DNA from 4 places in the Streptomyces sp. NPDC050534 genome. Region 1 is predicted to be linked to each of the others. Evidence: riboswitches for the same ligand, from Rfam matches in the RefSeq annotation. Region 1 holds a riboswitch; each other region holds the start of a gene.
The links. Region 1 has a riboswitch for thiamine pyrophosphate ahead of thiO (glycine oxidase ThiO). Riboswitches for the same ligand answer to the same signal wherever they lie in the genome.
Positions count from the first base shown of each region.

Region 2: it holds a riboswitch for thiamine pyrophosphate, as region 1 does, so the genes downstream of both, ACIBN2_RS43095 (thiamine ABC transporter substrate binding subunit) here and thiO (glycine oxidase ThiO) in region 1, are expected to answer to the same signal.
Region 3: it holds a riboswitch for thiamine pyrophosphate, as region 1 does, so the genes downstream of both, ACIBN2_RS04320 (cation-translocating P-type ATPase) here and thiO (glycine oxidase ThiO) in region 1, are expected to answer to the same signal.
Region 4: it holds a riboswitch for thiamine pyrophosphate, as region 1 does, so the genes downstream of both, thiC (phosphomethylpyrimidine synthase ThiC) here and thiO (glycine oxidase ThiO) in region 1, are expected to answer to the same signal.

Region 1 is NZ_JBITHF010000013.1:212,748-216,771, reverse strand. Features, by position in the region: gene ACIBN2_RS36370 (thiazole synthase) at 1-433, opposite strand, end outside; gene thiS (sulfur carrier protein ThiS) at 437-637, opposite strand; gene thiO (glycine oxidase ThiO) at 634-1,788, opposite strand; TPP riboswitch at 1,786-1,897, opposite strand; gene ACIBN2_RS36355 (hypothetical protein) at 1,951-2,292, shown strand; gene ACIBN2_RS36350 (NAD(P)/FAD-dependent oxidoreductase) at 2,338-3,579, shown strand; gene ACIBN2_RS36345 (Rv2175c family DNA-binding protein) at 3,646-4,011, shown strand.
Region 2 is NZ_JBITHF010000020.1:93,252-97,275, forward strand. Features, by position in the region: gene ACIBN2_RS43090 (ABC transporter permease) at 1-717, opposite strand, end outside; gene ACIBN2_RS43095 (thiamine ABC transporter substrate binding subunit) at 762-1,850, opposite strand; TPP riboswitch at 1,938-2,045, opposite strand; gene rlmN (23S rRNA (adenine(2503)-C(2))-methyltransferase RlmN) at 2,094-3,200, opposite strand; gene ACIBN2_RS43105 (hypothetical protein) at 3,476-3,778, shown strand; gene ACIBN2_RS43110 (class I SAM-dependent methyltransferase) at 3,871-4,024, opposite strand, start outside.
Region 3 is NZ_JBITHF010000001.1:932,339-936,362, reverse strand. Features, by position in the region: gene ACIBN2_RS04335 (hypothetical protein) at 1-203, opposite strand, end outside; gene ACIBN2_RS04330 (hypothetical protein) at 200-670, opposite strand; gene ACIBN2_RS04325 (CBS domain-containing protein) at 855-1,715, shown strand; TPP riboswitch at 2,039-2,181, shown strand; gene ACIBN2_RS04320 (cation-translocating P-type ATPase) at 2,319-4,024, shown strand, end outside.
Region 4 is NZ_JBITHF010000008.1:460,259-464,282, reverse strand. Features, by position in the region: gene thiC (phosphomethylpyrimidine synthase ThiC) at 1-1,253, opposite strand, end outside; TPP riboswitch at 1,246-1,435, opposite strand; gene ACIBN2_RS27515 (YibE/F family protein) at 1,506-3,026, shown strand; gene ACIBN2_RS27510 (SsgA family sporulation/cell division regulator) at 3,130-3,567, opposite strand; gene ACIBN2_RS27505 (IclR family transcriptional regulator) at 3,666-4,024, opposite strand, start outside.

The DNA.
Region 1 (4,024 bases):
CCTCCAGCTTCCGGGCGAGGACGGGGTCGTCGTTGGTGTACGGCAGCACCGTGAAGCCGTCGTCGACCAGGGTCTCGGCGGCGTCGAGCAGCTCGATCGGGTCGGGCAGGAGGGTGCGCTCGTCGGCGATCACCTCGAGTTTGATCAGTTCGGTGCCGAGCGCCTCGCGCGCCAGGCGGGCGGTCAGCACCGCCTCCCCGGCGGTGAAGCAGCCGGCCGTGTTCGGCAGCACCCGGATGCCGAGCCGGTCCAGGACGGACAGCACCGACCCGTGCACCGAGGGGTCCACACGCCGCATCGCGACCGTGGTGAGCTCCGTGCCGGACGCCACCAGCGCCCGCTCCAGCACGTCGAGGCTGGGGGCACCGCCGGTGCCCATGATCAGGCGGGACGTGAAGGACGCACCGCCGATGACGAAGGGATCGTCGGCCATGGGTCAGCCTCCTTGGACGGCGGTGAGGACCTCGACGCGGTCTCCCTCGCGCAGGGAGGTCGACGGCCACTGCGCGCGTGGGACGACGGTTTCGTTGAGGGCGGCGGCCACTCCGGAGGGGGCCGGGGTCAGCGTCCGCACGACGGTGTCGAGAGCGGTGCCGGAGGCGAACTGCCGGAGCTCCCCGTTGACGGAGATGTTCATGCGGGCTGCTCCACGCGCGCGAAGCGCCTCGGGGTGAACGGGCGGGCCTCGTCCGGCAGTTCGCCGGTGGCCAGGACGTGCGCCATGGCGTCGCCGGTGACCGGCGTGAGCAGCACGCCGTTGCGGTGGTGCCCGGTGGCCAGCAGCAGCCCCGGCAGCTCCGTCGGGCCGAGCAGGGGGGCGTTGTCGGGGGAGCCCGGACGCAGTCCCGCGCGCGTCTCCGTCAGCGGCAGCTCTGTGATGCCGGGGACCAGCTCGTGCGCGTCGCGCAGCAGCTCGTACACCCCGCCCGCGGTGACCGTCGTGTCCCAGCCGAGCTCCTCGGTGGTCGCGCCGATCACCAGCTCGCCGTTCTCGCGCGGCACCAGATAGACCTGGCTGCCGCGCACCACGGCGCGCACGGTACGGCTCAGGAAGGGCGCGAACCGCTGTGGCACGGTCAGGCGCAGCACCTGCCCCTTCACCGGCCGCACCGGCGGCAGCACCTCGTCCGGGACGCCGGGGAGCCGCCCGCTGAGGCTGCCGGCGGCCAGTACCACCTGGCCCGCGCCCAGCTCGGTGCCGTCCGCCGTGCTCACACCGGAGGCCCGGTCCCGTACGACGTGGAAGCGCTCGGCCCACTGGCGGTGGAAGACCACGCCCGCCCGCTCGCACGCGGCGACCAGCGCGCCTGCCAGCCGCCGCGGGTCGATCTGGTGGTCGCCGTCGACCCGGAGCCCGCCGCGCACGCCCGGCGCGAGCATCGGTTCCAGGCGCCGGCAGTCGCGGCCCGACAGCCACTCCGACTCCAGGCCCGACTCCCTTTGCAGGGCGTGCAGTTCGCGCAGATGGGCGCGGTCGTCGGCGTCCAGCGCGACGGCGAGTGTGCCGCACCGGCGGTAGCCGAGGTCGTGGCCGGTGAGATCGGTGAGCTCGGCCGCGAACTCCGGATAGCGGCCGGCCGAGGCCAGGTTCAGGCCGAGCAGGGTCTGCTCGCCGTAGTGCAGCTCGGTGACCGCGGCGAGCATCCCGGCGGCCACCTGCGCGGCCCCGCCCCCCGGTTCGGGGTCCACGAGGGCCGTCGCGAACCCGCGCTGCGCGGCGCGCCAGGCCGTGACCAGGCCGATGATTCCGCCCCCGATGACGAGGACGTCTGACGTACGTGACGGCATGGGCCTCCAGCCCCTCCCTTCGCCGGCATGACCCGGATCAGGTTCGTACGGTCGGAGGCCGCCAGCCTCCCTCTCAGCCCGGTGCGTCCGGGCTCCCGCGAGTGCTTGTACGTTGGCCACCCTAGCCCGACCCGTCGCACCTCTGTAAGGGAGCCCACCGTCATGCCGCGCTCGCTGGACGGCCTCGTCCTCGCCCCCGTCGCCGACCAGGCTCCAGGTCAGGTGGGTACCCGGACGCGGTTCACGTACCACGAGAAGGACGGCGGGGTCTGGGCCGAGTACGAGGGCGGGGACGTCGTAAGAGGTCATCTGGTGGGTACCCGGGCCGGTGACCGGCTGGACTTCCGGTACGTGCAGCTCAAGCGCGACGGGACGACGTCCTCGGGGCACTGCGTGTCCACGGTGGTGGAGCTGCCGGACGGGCGGGTGCGGCTGGAGGAGACCTGGGCGTGGGAGTCGCAGGCCGGCAGCGGCACCAGCGTTGTGGAGCAGGTCACTGAGTGAGCACGACTGCTGACTGACAATTTGTCAGTTGGCTAGGGTGATCAGGTGAGTGAGCAGACGCAGGAGACGGGCGGGCCGCCCGCGCGGCGCGTGGTCGTGGTGGGCGCCGGCATGGCCGGTGTGCAGTCCGCGGTGGCGCTGCGCGAACAGGGCTTCACCGGCCGCGTGACGCTGATCGGCGCCGAGCCCCACCAGCCGTACGACCGGCCCCCGCTGTCCAAGGCCGTCCTGCTCGGCAAGTCCGAGGGCTCCGCCTTCGACGTCGACTTCGAGGCGCTCGGCATCGAACTCCGGCTCGGGTGCGAGGTGCTGGGCCTGCGCCCCGGCGAGCACGAACTGGACACCGAGGCCGGCCCGGTCCCCTACGACGTCCTCGTGCTCGCCACCGGTGCCGAACCGATCCGGCTGCCGGGCACCGAGGGTGTCCCCGGCGTGCATCTGCTGCGCACCCTGGACGACGCCGAGCGGCTGCGGCCCGTGCTCGCCCGGCAGCACGACATCGTGGTGGTCGGCGCGGGCTGGATCGGCGCCGAGTTCGCCACGGCCGCGCGCGAGGCGGGCTGCGCGGTGACGGTCGTCGAGGCGGCGGACCGGCCGCTCTCGGGCGCGCTGCCGGCCGAGGTGGCCGCGCCGATGGCCGCCTGGTACGCCGACGCCGGCGTCGAACTGCGCACGCACGCGCGCGTGGAGCGCGTCGAGCCCGGCGCGGTCGTCCTGGACGACGGCTCGCGGCTGCCCGCGGGCGCGGTCGTGGTCGGCATCGGCGCGCGCCCCGCCACGGCCTGGCTGGCCGGCTCCGGCATCGAGCTCGGAACGCACCAGGAAGTCGTCGCGGACGCCCATCTGCGCACCTCGGCACCGGACGTCTACGCCGTCGGCGACTGTGCCTCCTTCCCCTCGGGGCGGTACGGCGAGCGCCTGCTGGTCCACCACTGGGACAACGCCCTCCAGGGGCCGCGCACGGTGGCCGGGAACATCGTCGGCGAGGCCACCGGTGCGCCCCCGGCGGTCTACGACCCCGTTCCGTACTTCTGGTCCGAGCAGTTCGGCCGTTTCGTCCAGTACGCCGGCCACCACGCCTTGGCCGACACGACCCTGTGGCGCGGCGACCCGACCGGGCCGGCCTGGTCGGTCTGCTGGCTGCGCGAGGGGCGTCTGGTGGGCCTGCTCGCGGTCGGCCGGCCCAGAGATCTGGCGCAGGGGAGGCGGCTGATCGAGGCCGGAACGCCGATGGACGCCGAGCGCATCGGGGATCCGGCCAGGCCCCTGAAGGCGGCCACGGCGTAACGCGGAACCCCCAGGTCGGGCCAGCCTGGCTTCCGACTGTCAGTGCGGGATGGCAGGCTTGATTCCGTGACCGAGATTGACGCAAAGACTGATGCTCTCGTCCCCGCCTGGCTCACCCTCCCCGACATCGCAGAGATGCTCGATGTCGAGGTGACGCGAGTGCGGCAGCTGGTCAAGGAGGGCCAGCTCATCGCCGTACGCCGTGGTGAGAACCGCGCACTGCACGTCCCCGCCGCCTTCATCGACGGGGACAAGGTCGTCAAGGGCCTGACCGGCACCCTGACGCTCCTGCGCGACGACGGCTTCACCGACGAGGAGATGCTCGAGTGGCTCTTCACTCCCGACGAGAGCCTGCCGGGCACCCCCGCCCAGGCCCTCAGCGAGAATCGAGGCACGGAGGTGAAGCGCCGCGCCCAGGCGCTCGCCGTCTGAGCCGAACTCGCTG
Region 2 (4,024 bases), on a different contig from region 1:
CACCGCCACGAACTGGACGATGGTGAGCACCGCGGCCGTGGAGAGGTCGAAGATCTCGGACGTCTGCCGGTAGATCTCCACCTCGAGCGTGGCGAACGTCGGCCCGCCCAGGATCTGCACCACGCCGAAGGAGGTGAAGGTGAAGAGGAAGACCATGAGCGCGGCCGCTGCGACGGCGGGCCCGAGCGCGGGCAGCGTCACCTTCCGCCACGCCCTCAGCGGTGAGGCGCCCAGCATCCGCGCCGCCTCCTCCTGGCGCGGGTCGAGCTGGCCCCACAGGCCGCCCACGGTCCGTACGACGACCGCGTAGTTGAAGAAGACGTGCGCGAGCAGGATGGCCCACACGGTGGTGTCCAGCCGTACGCCCCACAGCTCGTCCAGGAGCCCGCCACGTCCGACGAGCGCCAGGAACGCCGTGCCGACGACGACCGTCGGCAGCACGAACGGGACGGTGACGACGGCCCGCAGCACCTGCTTGCCGGGGAAGTCGAAGCGCGCGAAGACGTAGGCGCCGGGGAGTGCGACCAGCAGCGTGAGCGCGGTCGAGGCGAGCGCCTGCCAGGTGGTGAACCACAGGACGTGCCGGATGTCGGACTGCGTGACGACGTCCGCGATCCGGCCGAACTGCCAGGATCCGTCGACCTTGAGCCCGCGCGCCACGATCGCGGCCACGGGCCAGGCGAAGAACAGCGCGAAGAACGCGACGGGCACGGCCATGAGACCGAGCCGAGCCGCGCTCCCCGCGCGACGGCCGCGGACGGCTACTGCAGTACGAGTGACGTCCACGACTTGACCCACTGGTCACGGTTCTCGGCGATCTTGCCGGGCGCCATCTTCTCCGGGTCCTTGGCCGGCTGCCCGAACTTCTGGAACTCCGGCGGAACCTGAGCGGCCTCCCGCACCGGGTAGACGAACATGTTCAGCGGCATGTCGTCCTGGAACTCCTTGGTCACCAGGAAGTCGAGGAGCGCCTTGCCGCCCTTGGTGTTCTTGGCGTTGCTGAGCAGTCCCGCGTACTCGATCTGCCGGAAGCAGGTGCCGTACGACGTCCCGGTCGGCGCCGTCTTCGGCTTCGGGTCGGCGTAGATGACCTCGGCTGGCGGCGAGGAGGCGTAGGAGACGACGAGCGGCCGGTCGCCCTTGGCCTTCTTGCCGCCGGCGGAGCCGGAGAACTCCTGGTTGTAGGCCTGCTCCCAGCCGTCGACGACCTTCACACCGTTCGCCTTGAGCTTCTTCCAGTAGCCCTGCCAGCCGGCGTCGCCGTACTTGGCGGCCGTGCCGAGCAGGAAGCCGAGGCCGGGCGAGGAGGTGGCGGCGTTCTCGGTGACGAGGAGGTTCTTGTACTGGGGCTTGACCAGGTCGTCGAACGACTGCGGCGGCGTCAGCCCGTGCTTGCTGAAGTACGCCTTGTCGTAGTTGACGCAGATGTCTCCGGAGTCGATGGGCGTGACCCGGTGCTTGGCCTGGTCGACCCGGTACTCCGGCAGGATCATGTCGGAGCCCTTCGCCTCGTACGACTGGAAGAGGCCGTTGTCGAGCGCCCGCGAGAGCAGGGTGTTGTCGACGCCGAAGAAGACGTCGCCCTGCGGGTTGTCCTTGGTGAGGATGGCCTTGTTGACGGCCTGCCCGGCATCGCCGTCCTTGAGGACGTGGACCTTGTAGCCGGACTGCTTCTCGAAGTCGGCGAGGACGCTCTTCGAGACGGCCCACGAGTCGTGGCTGACGAGGGTCACGGACTTGGAGCCGCCGGACCCGCCGGAGCCGCCGTTGCCGGACGAGGACCCGCAGGCGGACAGCGTGACGAGCCCGAGGCCCACGACCACGGCCGCGAGCTTCCTGTTGTTGTTCACCGAATTCCTCCTGGCTGACCAGGAAGAGACGCGGCCCTGCCCGGGACCGGCGGACATGGCCGACGGCTCCCGGGCAGGGCGCAACAGCTTGAGTGATCACCGAACTTCCTACCCAGAATGACCTGGGCAAGGTTCAGAGGGTCTGCGGCCCGGTTGCCGCACTCTCAGCGCTGTGGCGCTCCCCTGTCGGAATATGCAGATGTGTGTACGGGTGTTCTGTACGGGTGTTCGTACCGGCTCAGGTTACCGCTCGGTGGCCGCGAGCTGGCCGCAGGCCCCGTCGATCTCCTGCCCACGGGTGTCCCGGACAGTCACCGGTACACCGTGCGCGGCGATGGCCTCCACGAACGCCTTCTCGTCCTCGGGCCGGGAGGCGGTCCACTTCGACCCGGGCGTCGGGTTCAGCGGGATGAGGTTGACGTGCACGGGCTTGCCCCTGAGCAGCCGCCCGAGCCGGTCGCCGCGCCAGGCCTGATCGTTGATGTCGCGGATGAGCGCGTACTCGATGCTGAGCCGGCGCCCGCTCTTCTCGACGTACTCGAAGCCGGCGTCGAGGACCTCGCGCACCTTCCACCGTGTGTTCACGGGGACCAGGGTGTCGCGCAGCTCGTCGTCGGGGGCGTGCAGCGAGATCGCGAGCCGGCACTTCAGGCCCTCGTCGGCGAAGCGGTGGATGGCCGGCACGAGCCCGACGGTCGAGACGGTGATGCCGCGCTGGGAGAGCCCGAGCCCGTCGGGGGCGGGATCGGTGAGCGCACGGATGGCCGTGATGACCCGCTTGTAGTTGGCCAGGGGCTCGCCCATCCCCATGAAGACGATGTTGGAGAGCCGGGCGGGCCCGCCGGGCACCTCCCCGTCCCTGAGCGCCCGCATCCCGTCCACGATCTGATGGACGATCTCCGCGGCGGACAGATTCCGGTCCAGCCCCGCCTGGCCGGTGGCGCAGAAGGGACAGTTCATCCCGCAGCCGGCCTGCGAGCTGATGCACATGGTGACCCGGTCCGGGTACCGCATCAGCACGGACTCGACGAGCGTCCCGTCGAACAGCCGCCACAGCGTCTTGCGGGTCGTGCCCTGGTCGGTCGACAGATGCCGTACGACCGACATCAGGTCCGGCAGCAGCGCCTCCTGCAGCCTGCCGCGCGAGCCCGCGGGGATGTCGGTCCACTCCGCGGGGTCGTGCGCGTACCGCGCGAAGTAGTGCTGCGAGAGCTGCTTGGCACGAAACGGCTTCTCCCCGACCTCGGCCACAGCCTCCTTGCGCTCGGCAGGCGTGAGATCGGCAAGATGCCGCGGCGGCTTCTTGGCTCCGCGGGGGGCGACGAAAGTGAGTTCTCCGGGCTTTGGCATGGCGGTACCAGTGTCGCAGATCGACTGGGGTGACCTGCGACTGTGACCTACGGCACCTGTCGTTGGTGGTCGTCGTCCGTCGCCGCTGAGCCCCTTCGGACGGCCCACAGACTGCCCGAAATTCTCGGCTTCCCCAGGAGCTGACCATGAGAGCCTCACACCCGTGGCTGCTGAAACCGAGGTGGGAGAGCTGTTGCGCCAGCGCGGCTGGCGGACGGCATTCACCGTCGCTGGAAGGGTGAACGCGTGGGCCGCCCTGGTGAGCGTCATCGAGCGTGGCTACAGCGACGACATCTACGAGTACACCAACGACCTCTACTGCCGAAAACTGGCTGCACGAAGCGTGGCTCCTGCTGGACGAACATATCGTCCAGCTTTGGACCCCGCAGATCAAAGCTCTGGACGACCGGTACAAGGCCGCGACCGTCGACGACGACGGCCAAGCACTCGACCAGTTCCACAGACTGCCCGGCCCCGACCTGTGGTGGTGGCGGCGACACCCTCGCGTCCTCACCGGAGACCTCGGGCGTTCGCTCCGCTCGGCCGGTGCCATCGGCACCGACCCTGACACAGCGTGACCCCCAGCCTCGTGGAGTTACGGGAAAGCCCTTACGGCACCCTTAGGGCCTGTCCGGCGAGGGGATGTCTTCACGTCTCGGCGCGGCGGAACTTACGGCTTGTGGGTTACCCAGAGCAGTTCCGCCGGCCAGCGGTGTGCCCAGTCGGGTGGGTCGGTTTCGTTGTAGCCGTTGGGTGTTCCGGGTTCGGGCCGCGGCTCGATGAGGTCGTCGATGATGAGGCCGGCGCCGCGCAGGACCTTGACC
Region 3 (4,024 bases), on a different contig from region 1:
ACCAGGGCGTCCGTGACCGCCCGCTGGGCCTCGGCGATGCCTGCCTCGACGTCGAGCCCGCGGCGGTACGAGGTGGCGGCCAGCGCCCGCAGGGCGTCCGGCAGGCCGGGCGCCGTGGCCAGCCCGCGCGCCGTCGCGGGGCCGGCGCGGGCAGCGGCCATGGCCTCGGCCCGGGTCACCCCGGCGACCCATCCGGCGCTCACGACGATCCCTGGTCCCGTCCGTCCGGCTCCGCGCCGGGCGGCCCGGTCAGTTCGCGGACGGCCTGTGCCGTCAGGCGTGCGGCCAGGTCGTGGGTGCGGTCGAGCGCACGCTCACGCATCTCCGCCACGGCACGCGCAGCCTCGGTGTCGGCGCGGGCCGCCTCGGCGCGCGCCTCCTCGCCGAGCCGGGCGGCGGTCGCACGCCGGACTTCCTGGGCGCGTTCCCGCGCCGTCCCGACGATGCGCTCGGCCTGCCGCGCCGCCGTACGCCGACGTGCCGCGGCCTCCCGCGACGCCGCCTCCCGTACGGCGGCGGCCTCGGCGGCGGCGTCGTCCAGCAGGGCAAGCGGGGGCTCCAGTTCGGCCGCGAGTTCGGCGGACCGGTCGGCGGGTACGGCGCCGCCCACGGCGGGGCCGGGTGAACCGGCCGGCCGGAAGCGCGCGAGGAACTCGCGGAACCCAGGCATGACGAACCTCCGAGCCCGACCACGGCGTCCGCTGGTGGCCTGTTCTCACGCTACGAAAGGGGCGCGGCGGCCCACAGGGGCCGATTGACCTGCGGAAGGGGCCGGGCGGCCCTGTGCCTTTCGACGGCATGGGCGGGATGGTGAGCATAGGAGGCGCGTTGCGCGCGGACCACGGGAGGTTGCCATGAACGACCGTGACGCCCGGGAAGCAGGCGCGGCATCGGTGGAGGCACGCCGTTCGGTGCCCACCGCCGCCCCGAAACCGGCCGAGGAGTCCCGTCAGAACATGATGGTGCGCTATCTGCAGGCCATGGCCTCGCACGCGCACACCGAAGAACCGTCTCCTCCCGCGCGCACCATGACCGGCACCGCCCGGCATGACGTCACGCGTCCGGCGACGATCGCGGACCTCCAGATCAGCCACATCGCCAAGCGGACCGCGACCGGGGTCGCTCCCGACACGCCCTTCGCGGACGTCGCCCGCATGCTCGCCCGCGAGCAGCTGGGAGCCGTTCCCGTCGTGGACGCCGACCGACGCGTCGTCGGCGTGGTCGCCGAGTCCGACCTGCTGGCCAGGGCGGTCGCCCTGACCTCCGCGGACGAGCACACCGGCGCACTGGACAAGCTGCTCGGCCGCAGGTCGCGGGGCCTGGGCGCCGGCGTCACGGCCGCCACGCTGATGTCGACACCGGCACTCACCGTCCACCCCTGGACCCCGGTCGTCGAGGCGGCGCGTACCGCTGCCCGCTCCCGGATCAGGCAGGTGTACGTGATCGACCACAAGGGCCGCCTCGTGGGTGTCGTCAGCCGCAGCGAACTGCTGCACGCCCTGGTCCGGGACGACGCCGCCATCCGCGCGGAGGTCATCTCCCACGTCCTGCGGGACGAACTGAAGATCGATCCGGGCAGCGTGCACGTGCAGGTCCAACACGGCGTCGTCGTCCTCACCGGCTCCCTCGACGTGGACCTGGTGCCGCGGCTGACCGACGCGGTGGCACACATTCCGGACGTGCTCGAGGTGGCGGACCACCTCACAGCGGTCTGAGCCCGCGTACCCGCCCCGCACGCTCCACGGAAGCCCACGCCGACCAGGGAGGTCCGCGTCGACCAGCCCACCGAGGCGGGCGGCACGGACGTGGCGCCGGCGCCGGCGCCGGTCGAAGCGGTCGTCTCGCCTGCACCGTGCACAACACGCTGTGCCTGCCGCCACGGGTCGGCATCGGGCTGGAACCGCCGAAGCTCTGAGCGCGGCGCCGCGACGGGCCGGACGTCTCCACATCGGGGCCGACCGGCCCATGCCGGCGGCCCGTGCCGGACCTACGCTGAAAGCAGCCTGCGGGGCGAGCGAGGGAGCCCGTCCGGAACGGCCGCCTTCGACAAGGGAGTCACTGCCCCTGTCGGAAGAGGCCATCGACGGACGGACTGAGAGGCCGGAAGGTCACAGGACCGGACGGCGACCTCCAGCACCTGATCCGGACCATGCCGGCGAAGGGAGCCCACCTCGCAGGTTTCGTCATGTCCGCGAGGGGCTGTGGTGCGGCGGGCGCTGGGCAGGTCCGCCCCTTCCTACGGGCCGGGTGGCCCATGGCGGGTCCGGCTCCCGCGGCGAAACGTGGACGGGAGAGCCGTCCTACAAGCTGGGGGTCCGGTGCCGAGTCGTCTCACAGCGCGTGCCCCGGCCGCCCGTACCGCACGGGCGACGGGCACCGCCTCGCCGCATGACGCGTCCGCGACGCCGGTGCAACGGCTGCGTGCGGACGAGGTGTTCACCGCCTTCGGCGGGTCACCGCGTGGGCTGTCCACCGGTGAGGCGGGCGCGCGGCTGGAGACGTACGGTCCCAACGAGCTGCCCCGCCCGCGCCGCAAGGGCGTATGGCGGCGCTTCGCCGCCCAGTTCACCGACCTCTTCGCCCTCGTCCTGATCGCGGCGTCGGCGCTGACGTTCCTCGCCTACGCACTGCAGGATCCCCGCGACGTCGGCAATCTGCAGCTGGCCTTCGCGATCCTGGGCGTCGTGGTGCTGAACGCGGTGATCGGCTTCGCGCAGGAGTACTCGGCCGAGCGGACCGCCCAGACGCTGCAGGCCATGGTGCCGCACACCTGCCGGGTGCTGCGGGACGGGGAACGCCTGGAGCTGCCGTCCGCCGCGCTCGTGCCGGGCGATCTCGCCGTCCTGGAGGCGGGCGACGCGGTCCCCGCGGACTGCCGGGTCGTCGAGGCCCATGGCCTGTCGGTGAACAACGCACCGCTGACCGGGGAGAGTTCGTCGGTCGGCAGGGTCGGCGAGCCGACCGCGGCGGACACCGCCCTGGACTCCCGCAACTGCGTCTTCATGGGCACCACGGTGGTGGCCGGGTCGGGCAAGGCGGTCGTCTACGCGATCGGGGCGTCGACGGAGTTCGGAAGGATCTTCCGGCTCACCGACGAGGCCCCGCTCCAGAAGACGCCCCTGCAGCGCGAGGTCGCCGTCATGGCGCGGCGGGTGGCGGCGCTGGCCGTGGGGATCGGCGCGGGCATGTTCGCGCTGCGCCTGTGGACCGGGCAGCCTCTGGTGTCGGCCTTCGTGTTCGCGCTCGGGGTGATGGTCGCGCTGGTGCCGGAGGGGCTGCCCGCGACCCTGTCGGTGTCGCTGGCCATCGGGGTGCGGCGGATGGCCCGCCGCCAGGCTCTGGTGAAGAAGCTGCTGGCGGTGGAGGCCCTGGGCTCCACCACCGTCGTCTGCACGGACAAGACCGGCACCCTCACCCAGGCCGAGATGACGGTCACCCGGATCTGGAGCGACGGGACCTGGCACGAGGTGTCCGGCGTGGGGTACGCGCCGGCCGGCGACGTGTCCGACGCGGAGGGCCTGGGTGAGCTGCTGCGCAGCGCGGTGCTGTGCACGGACGCCCGGCTGGTGCCCCCGGCGGGCGCCGAGGGCTGGCGCGTGCTCGGCGACACCACGGAGGGCGCGATCCTCGTCGCGGCGGCCAAGGCCGGTCTGCACCCGGCCGCGGAGAAGGAAGCGGCGCCGCGCATCGGCGAGTTCCCCTTCGATCCCGTGCGCAAGCTGATGAGCACCGTCCACCGGACACCCGCGGGTGACCTCCTGTGCGCCAAGGGCGCACCGCAGGAACTGCTCGCCCGGTGCCGCCGCATCCGCCTGCACGCTGCCGAGCACGAGCTCGAAGCCCCGCTGCGGGACGGCGTGATCGCCGCCAACGACACGATGGCGGCACAGGGTCTGCGGGTGCTGGCGGTGGCCGTCCGTCCGGTCGGCGAGCCGCCGGGCACGGCGGAGGAGGCCGAGTCGGATCTGACCTTCCTGGGTCTGGTCGGCATGCTCGACCCGCCCAGGCCCGAGGTCGCCGAGGC
Region 4 (4,024 bases), on a different contig from region 1:
TTCTCCTTGATCTTGTGCATCGGGACGTGTCCCGGGCCCTCGATCATGGTCTGTACGTTGAAACGCTTGGCGATCGTGTTGAGTTCCCCGAGCGTGCGCAACTCGGCGAACTGCGCCTCGTCGTTGGCGTCCGCGATCGAACCCGGCCGTAGGCCGTCGCCCAGCGAGTACGTGACGTCGTAGGCGGCGAGGATCTCGCAGAGCTCCTCGAAGTTCTCGTACAGGAACGACTCCTTGTGGTGCGCGAGGCACCACGCGGCCATGATCGAGCCGCCGCGCGAGACGATGCCGGTCTTGCGGTTCGCGGTGAGCGGGACGTACGGCAGACGGACGCCCGCGTGGACCGTCATGTAGTCCACGCCCTGCTCGGCCTGCTCGATGACGGTGTCCCTGTAGATCTCCCAAGTGAGCTCCTCGGCCCGGCCGTCGACCTTCTCCAGGGCCTGGTAGAGCGGCACCGTGCCGATGGGCACGGGGGAGTTGCGCAGCACCCATTCACGGGTCGTGTGGATGTTGCGGCCGGTGGAGAGGTCCATGACCGTGTCGGCGCCCCAGCGGGTCGCCCAGGTCATCTTCTCGACCTCCTCCTCGATGGAGGACGTCACCGCGGAGTTGCCGATGTTGGCGTTGACCTTCACCAGGAACCGCTTGCCTATGATCATCGGCTCGATCTCCGGGTGGTTGACGTTGGCCGGCAGCACCGCGCGGCCCGCCGCGATCTCTTCGCGGACCACCTCGGGCGCCACGTTCTCCCGCAGTGCCACGAACTCCATCTCGGGCGTGATCTCACCCTGGCGCGCGTACGCGAGCTGGGTCACCGCCGTACCCTCGCGTCCGCGCCGCGGCTGGCGTGGACGTCCGGGAAAGACCGCGTCGAGGTTGCGCAGCCCGCCGCGCGGCGAGGTGTGCTTGATGCCGTCGTCCTCCGGGCGGACGGGGCGGCCCGCGTACTCCTCGGTGTCGCCGCGGGCGACGATCCAGTTCTCCCGCAGCGGGGGGAGCCCCCTGCGGACGTCGGTTGGGGTGGACGGATCGGTGTACGGGCCGGATGTGTCGTACAGCGTGACCGACTGCCCGTTGGTGAGGTGCACCTGACGGACCGGCACCCGCAGATCGGGGCGCGAGCCCTCGACATACGCCTTGTGCCAGCCGATGGACTTCCCGGCCTCCGCGGACTGCTCACCGGACTGTTCGCCCTGAAGGGGCAGTTCGTCCTGGTTGGAGGCAGGCGTGCGTGCGTCCTTGTTGGTCATGAGACCTACTCCCTACGCCGGCATTACCCGGTAACAGGTTCGGCGGTCGACGCAGCGATATCCGTCTGTCGACGTCTCGTGGGGAACATCACCCGACTTCGGTGATGTTCCACGTGAAACATCGCAGGGACGGAGGTCAGCGCCCTCTCAGCCCGGTGCTCCGAGCTCCCGCGTGTGCAAAGGTGCCTCCACGCTAGCGTCAATTCCGGCGAGCTGAACAGGGGGCCCCGGCGTTCTTGCGATGATCGGGCGGTGACCACGACACGCCAGCACCCCTATCCATCCCCGGAGCCGCCTCATGGGCACGGCTCCCACGGCGGCCATGGAGACGGTCCTTCTGCCGGTGCTGGTCCTGGCGGCGGTCCCGGCGCTTATGCCGGTGCCGGCCCTGGTGGTGGGCACGAGCACCATGCTGAGCCCGGCCATGGCCCCGGCTCCGATGCCGGCCGCGGTCATGGTGGCGGCCACGGTCACTCGCACAGCCACGGTCCGGCGGCGCCCGTCTCCAAGCACCTGCGCAAGGTCATCGCGGCGGTCCTCATCCCGTTCACCGCGGCCGTGGTGGTCGGGCTCGTGGTGCTGTGGCCCGGCGGTGCCCCGGCCCACCAGCGCACCGGCGTGGGCTTCGACCGGCAGACGCAGCAGGCGACGGTCACCAAGGTCGTGGACGTGAGCTGCAAGTCGGCGAACGCCTCCGGCCAGGCCCCGGCCGGCGACGCCTCCGGCACCGCCGGCTCCTCCGGCCAGCAGCAGGAGAAGGGCACCTGCAAGAAGGCGACGATCCGCGTCGACACCGGCAAGGACAAGGGCCGTACGTTCACCGAGATCGTGCAGCCGGACCAGCCGCGGCAGTTGCACGGGGGCGAGAAGGTCGTGGCTGCCTACGAGCCTTCCGCCCCCAAGGCCCTGCAGTACTCGGTCACCGATGTGAACCGCCGGTTCCCCATGGCGCTGCTCGCCGGCATCTTCGCGCTCGCCGTCGTGGTGGTGGGCCGGATGCGCGGTCTCATGGCGCTGGTCGCGCTGGCCGTCAGCTTCATGGTGCTGACCTTCTTCATCCTGCCCGCGATCCTCCAGGGCTCGAACCCGCTGCTCGTGGCGGTGATCGGGTCGAGCGCCATCATGCTGCTCGCCCTCTACATGTGCCACGGCCTGTCCGCCCGTACATCCGTGGCGGTGCTCGGCACGCTGCTCTCGCTCGTGCTGATCGGTGTGCTCGGCTCCGGGTTCATCGGCTGGGCCGCGCTCACCGGCAACACGGACGACAGCACCGGCCTCATCCACGGCCTGTATCCGTCGATCGACATGAGCGGCCTGCTGCTCGCGGGCGTCATCATCGGCTCGCTCGGCGTCCTCGACGATGTGACGGTCACCCAGACCTCGGCGGTCTGGGAGCTGCACGAGGCCAACCCCTCGATGGGCTGGCGAGGGCTGTACCGGGCCGGCATCCGCATCGGCCGGGACCACATCGCGTCCGTCGTCAACACCCTCGTCCTCGCCTACGCGGGCGCCGCACTGCCGTTGCTGCTGCTCTTCTCCATCGCACAGAGCGGCGTGGGGACGGTCGCCAACAGCGAGCTGGTGGCGGAGGAGATCGTGCGCACGCTGGTGGGCTCGATCGGCCTCGTCGCCTCGGTCCCGGTCACAACGCTGCTCGCGGCGCTGGTGGTCGCGGCCGACCGTCCGGGGGCGGAGCCGGCCGTGGGGAGGGTGCCGGGCGCCGCAGCGCCCGCTGCGGCCCGATCGGGGAGAGGCCGGCGCCGCAAGCACTGAGCCGGCGGCGGCCGCGCCTGGCGTGGGCGCACCCACGAAGAAGCGTTCCTGCAACCCTCCGCCGCACGCAGAAGCGTTACGGCCCGTTCCCGCCGCCAGCCCGTCAGCCCGCGCTCTGCTCCTCCGCCAGAATCCGGTCCAGCGCCTCGTCGAGATGGGCGTCGAAGTCCGCGAGCGAGCCCTCCTGGCCGAGCGGCACGAGCTTGTCGGTGCGGTCGAGGAAGGCGATCAACGGCACCGTGGACGAGCGGAACAGCGCCTGGTCACACCCCACCTGAAGACGGATCAGGACCTCGGTCAGCGAGTCGGGTTCGACGGGTGAGACCCGCACATCCCCCTCCCCGCACGGCCGGCCCACCCCGTCGATGAGCAGCTCACGGCCGAACGCCCAGGTCACCGGAGCATCACCGGGCAAGTGGAAGGTCAGCCGTACGGCATACGGATCAGAGGTCTCGTACCGCAGTTCCACAGGAATGCGGAACGAGAGCTCCTCGGACACGAGAAAGCTCATCATGACCTCTGCCTGTACGGACTCGCGCATCGCCTACCCCGTCTTGTGAAGCCGAACGGCTGGGAATCGTCCCCAGACGCTGGTGGCATCTTGCTGAAAGTACACAGCAGATCACAAGGAGTGAGTTTTCAGATACTGATAGAGAGCGCCAGTGACCCCAGCAGCTGCCCGATCTCGCGCTGCAGTTGCTCGACCGCGGACACCAGCCGATCAGCCTGGTGAGCAGGCAAGGAGATGGCCATCGTCGCGGCCGCGGTGCCCACGGTGATCGGGATCGCCGCGCAGACCGTCCCCAGCGCGTACTCCTGCCGCTCAGTCACCGGTTCCAGCCGAGTCGCCCGTTCGAGTCGCCTCAGCAGCGCTTGGTTGTCACGCACCGTGTACGGGGTGATGGACTGCACGGGATAGCGGTCGAGGTGGTCGCGGCGGGCCGCCTCGTCCAGCTGCGAGAGCAGGCACTGCCCGATCGCATGCGCGTGCGCGGTCT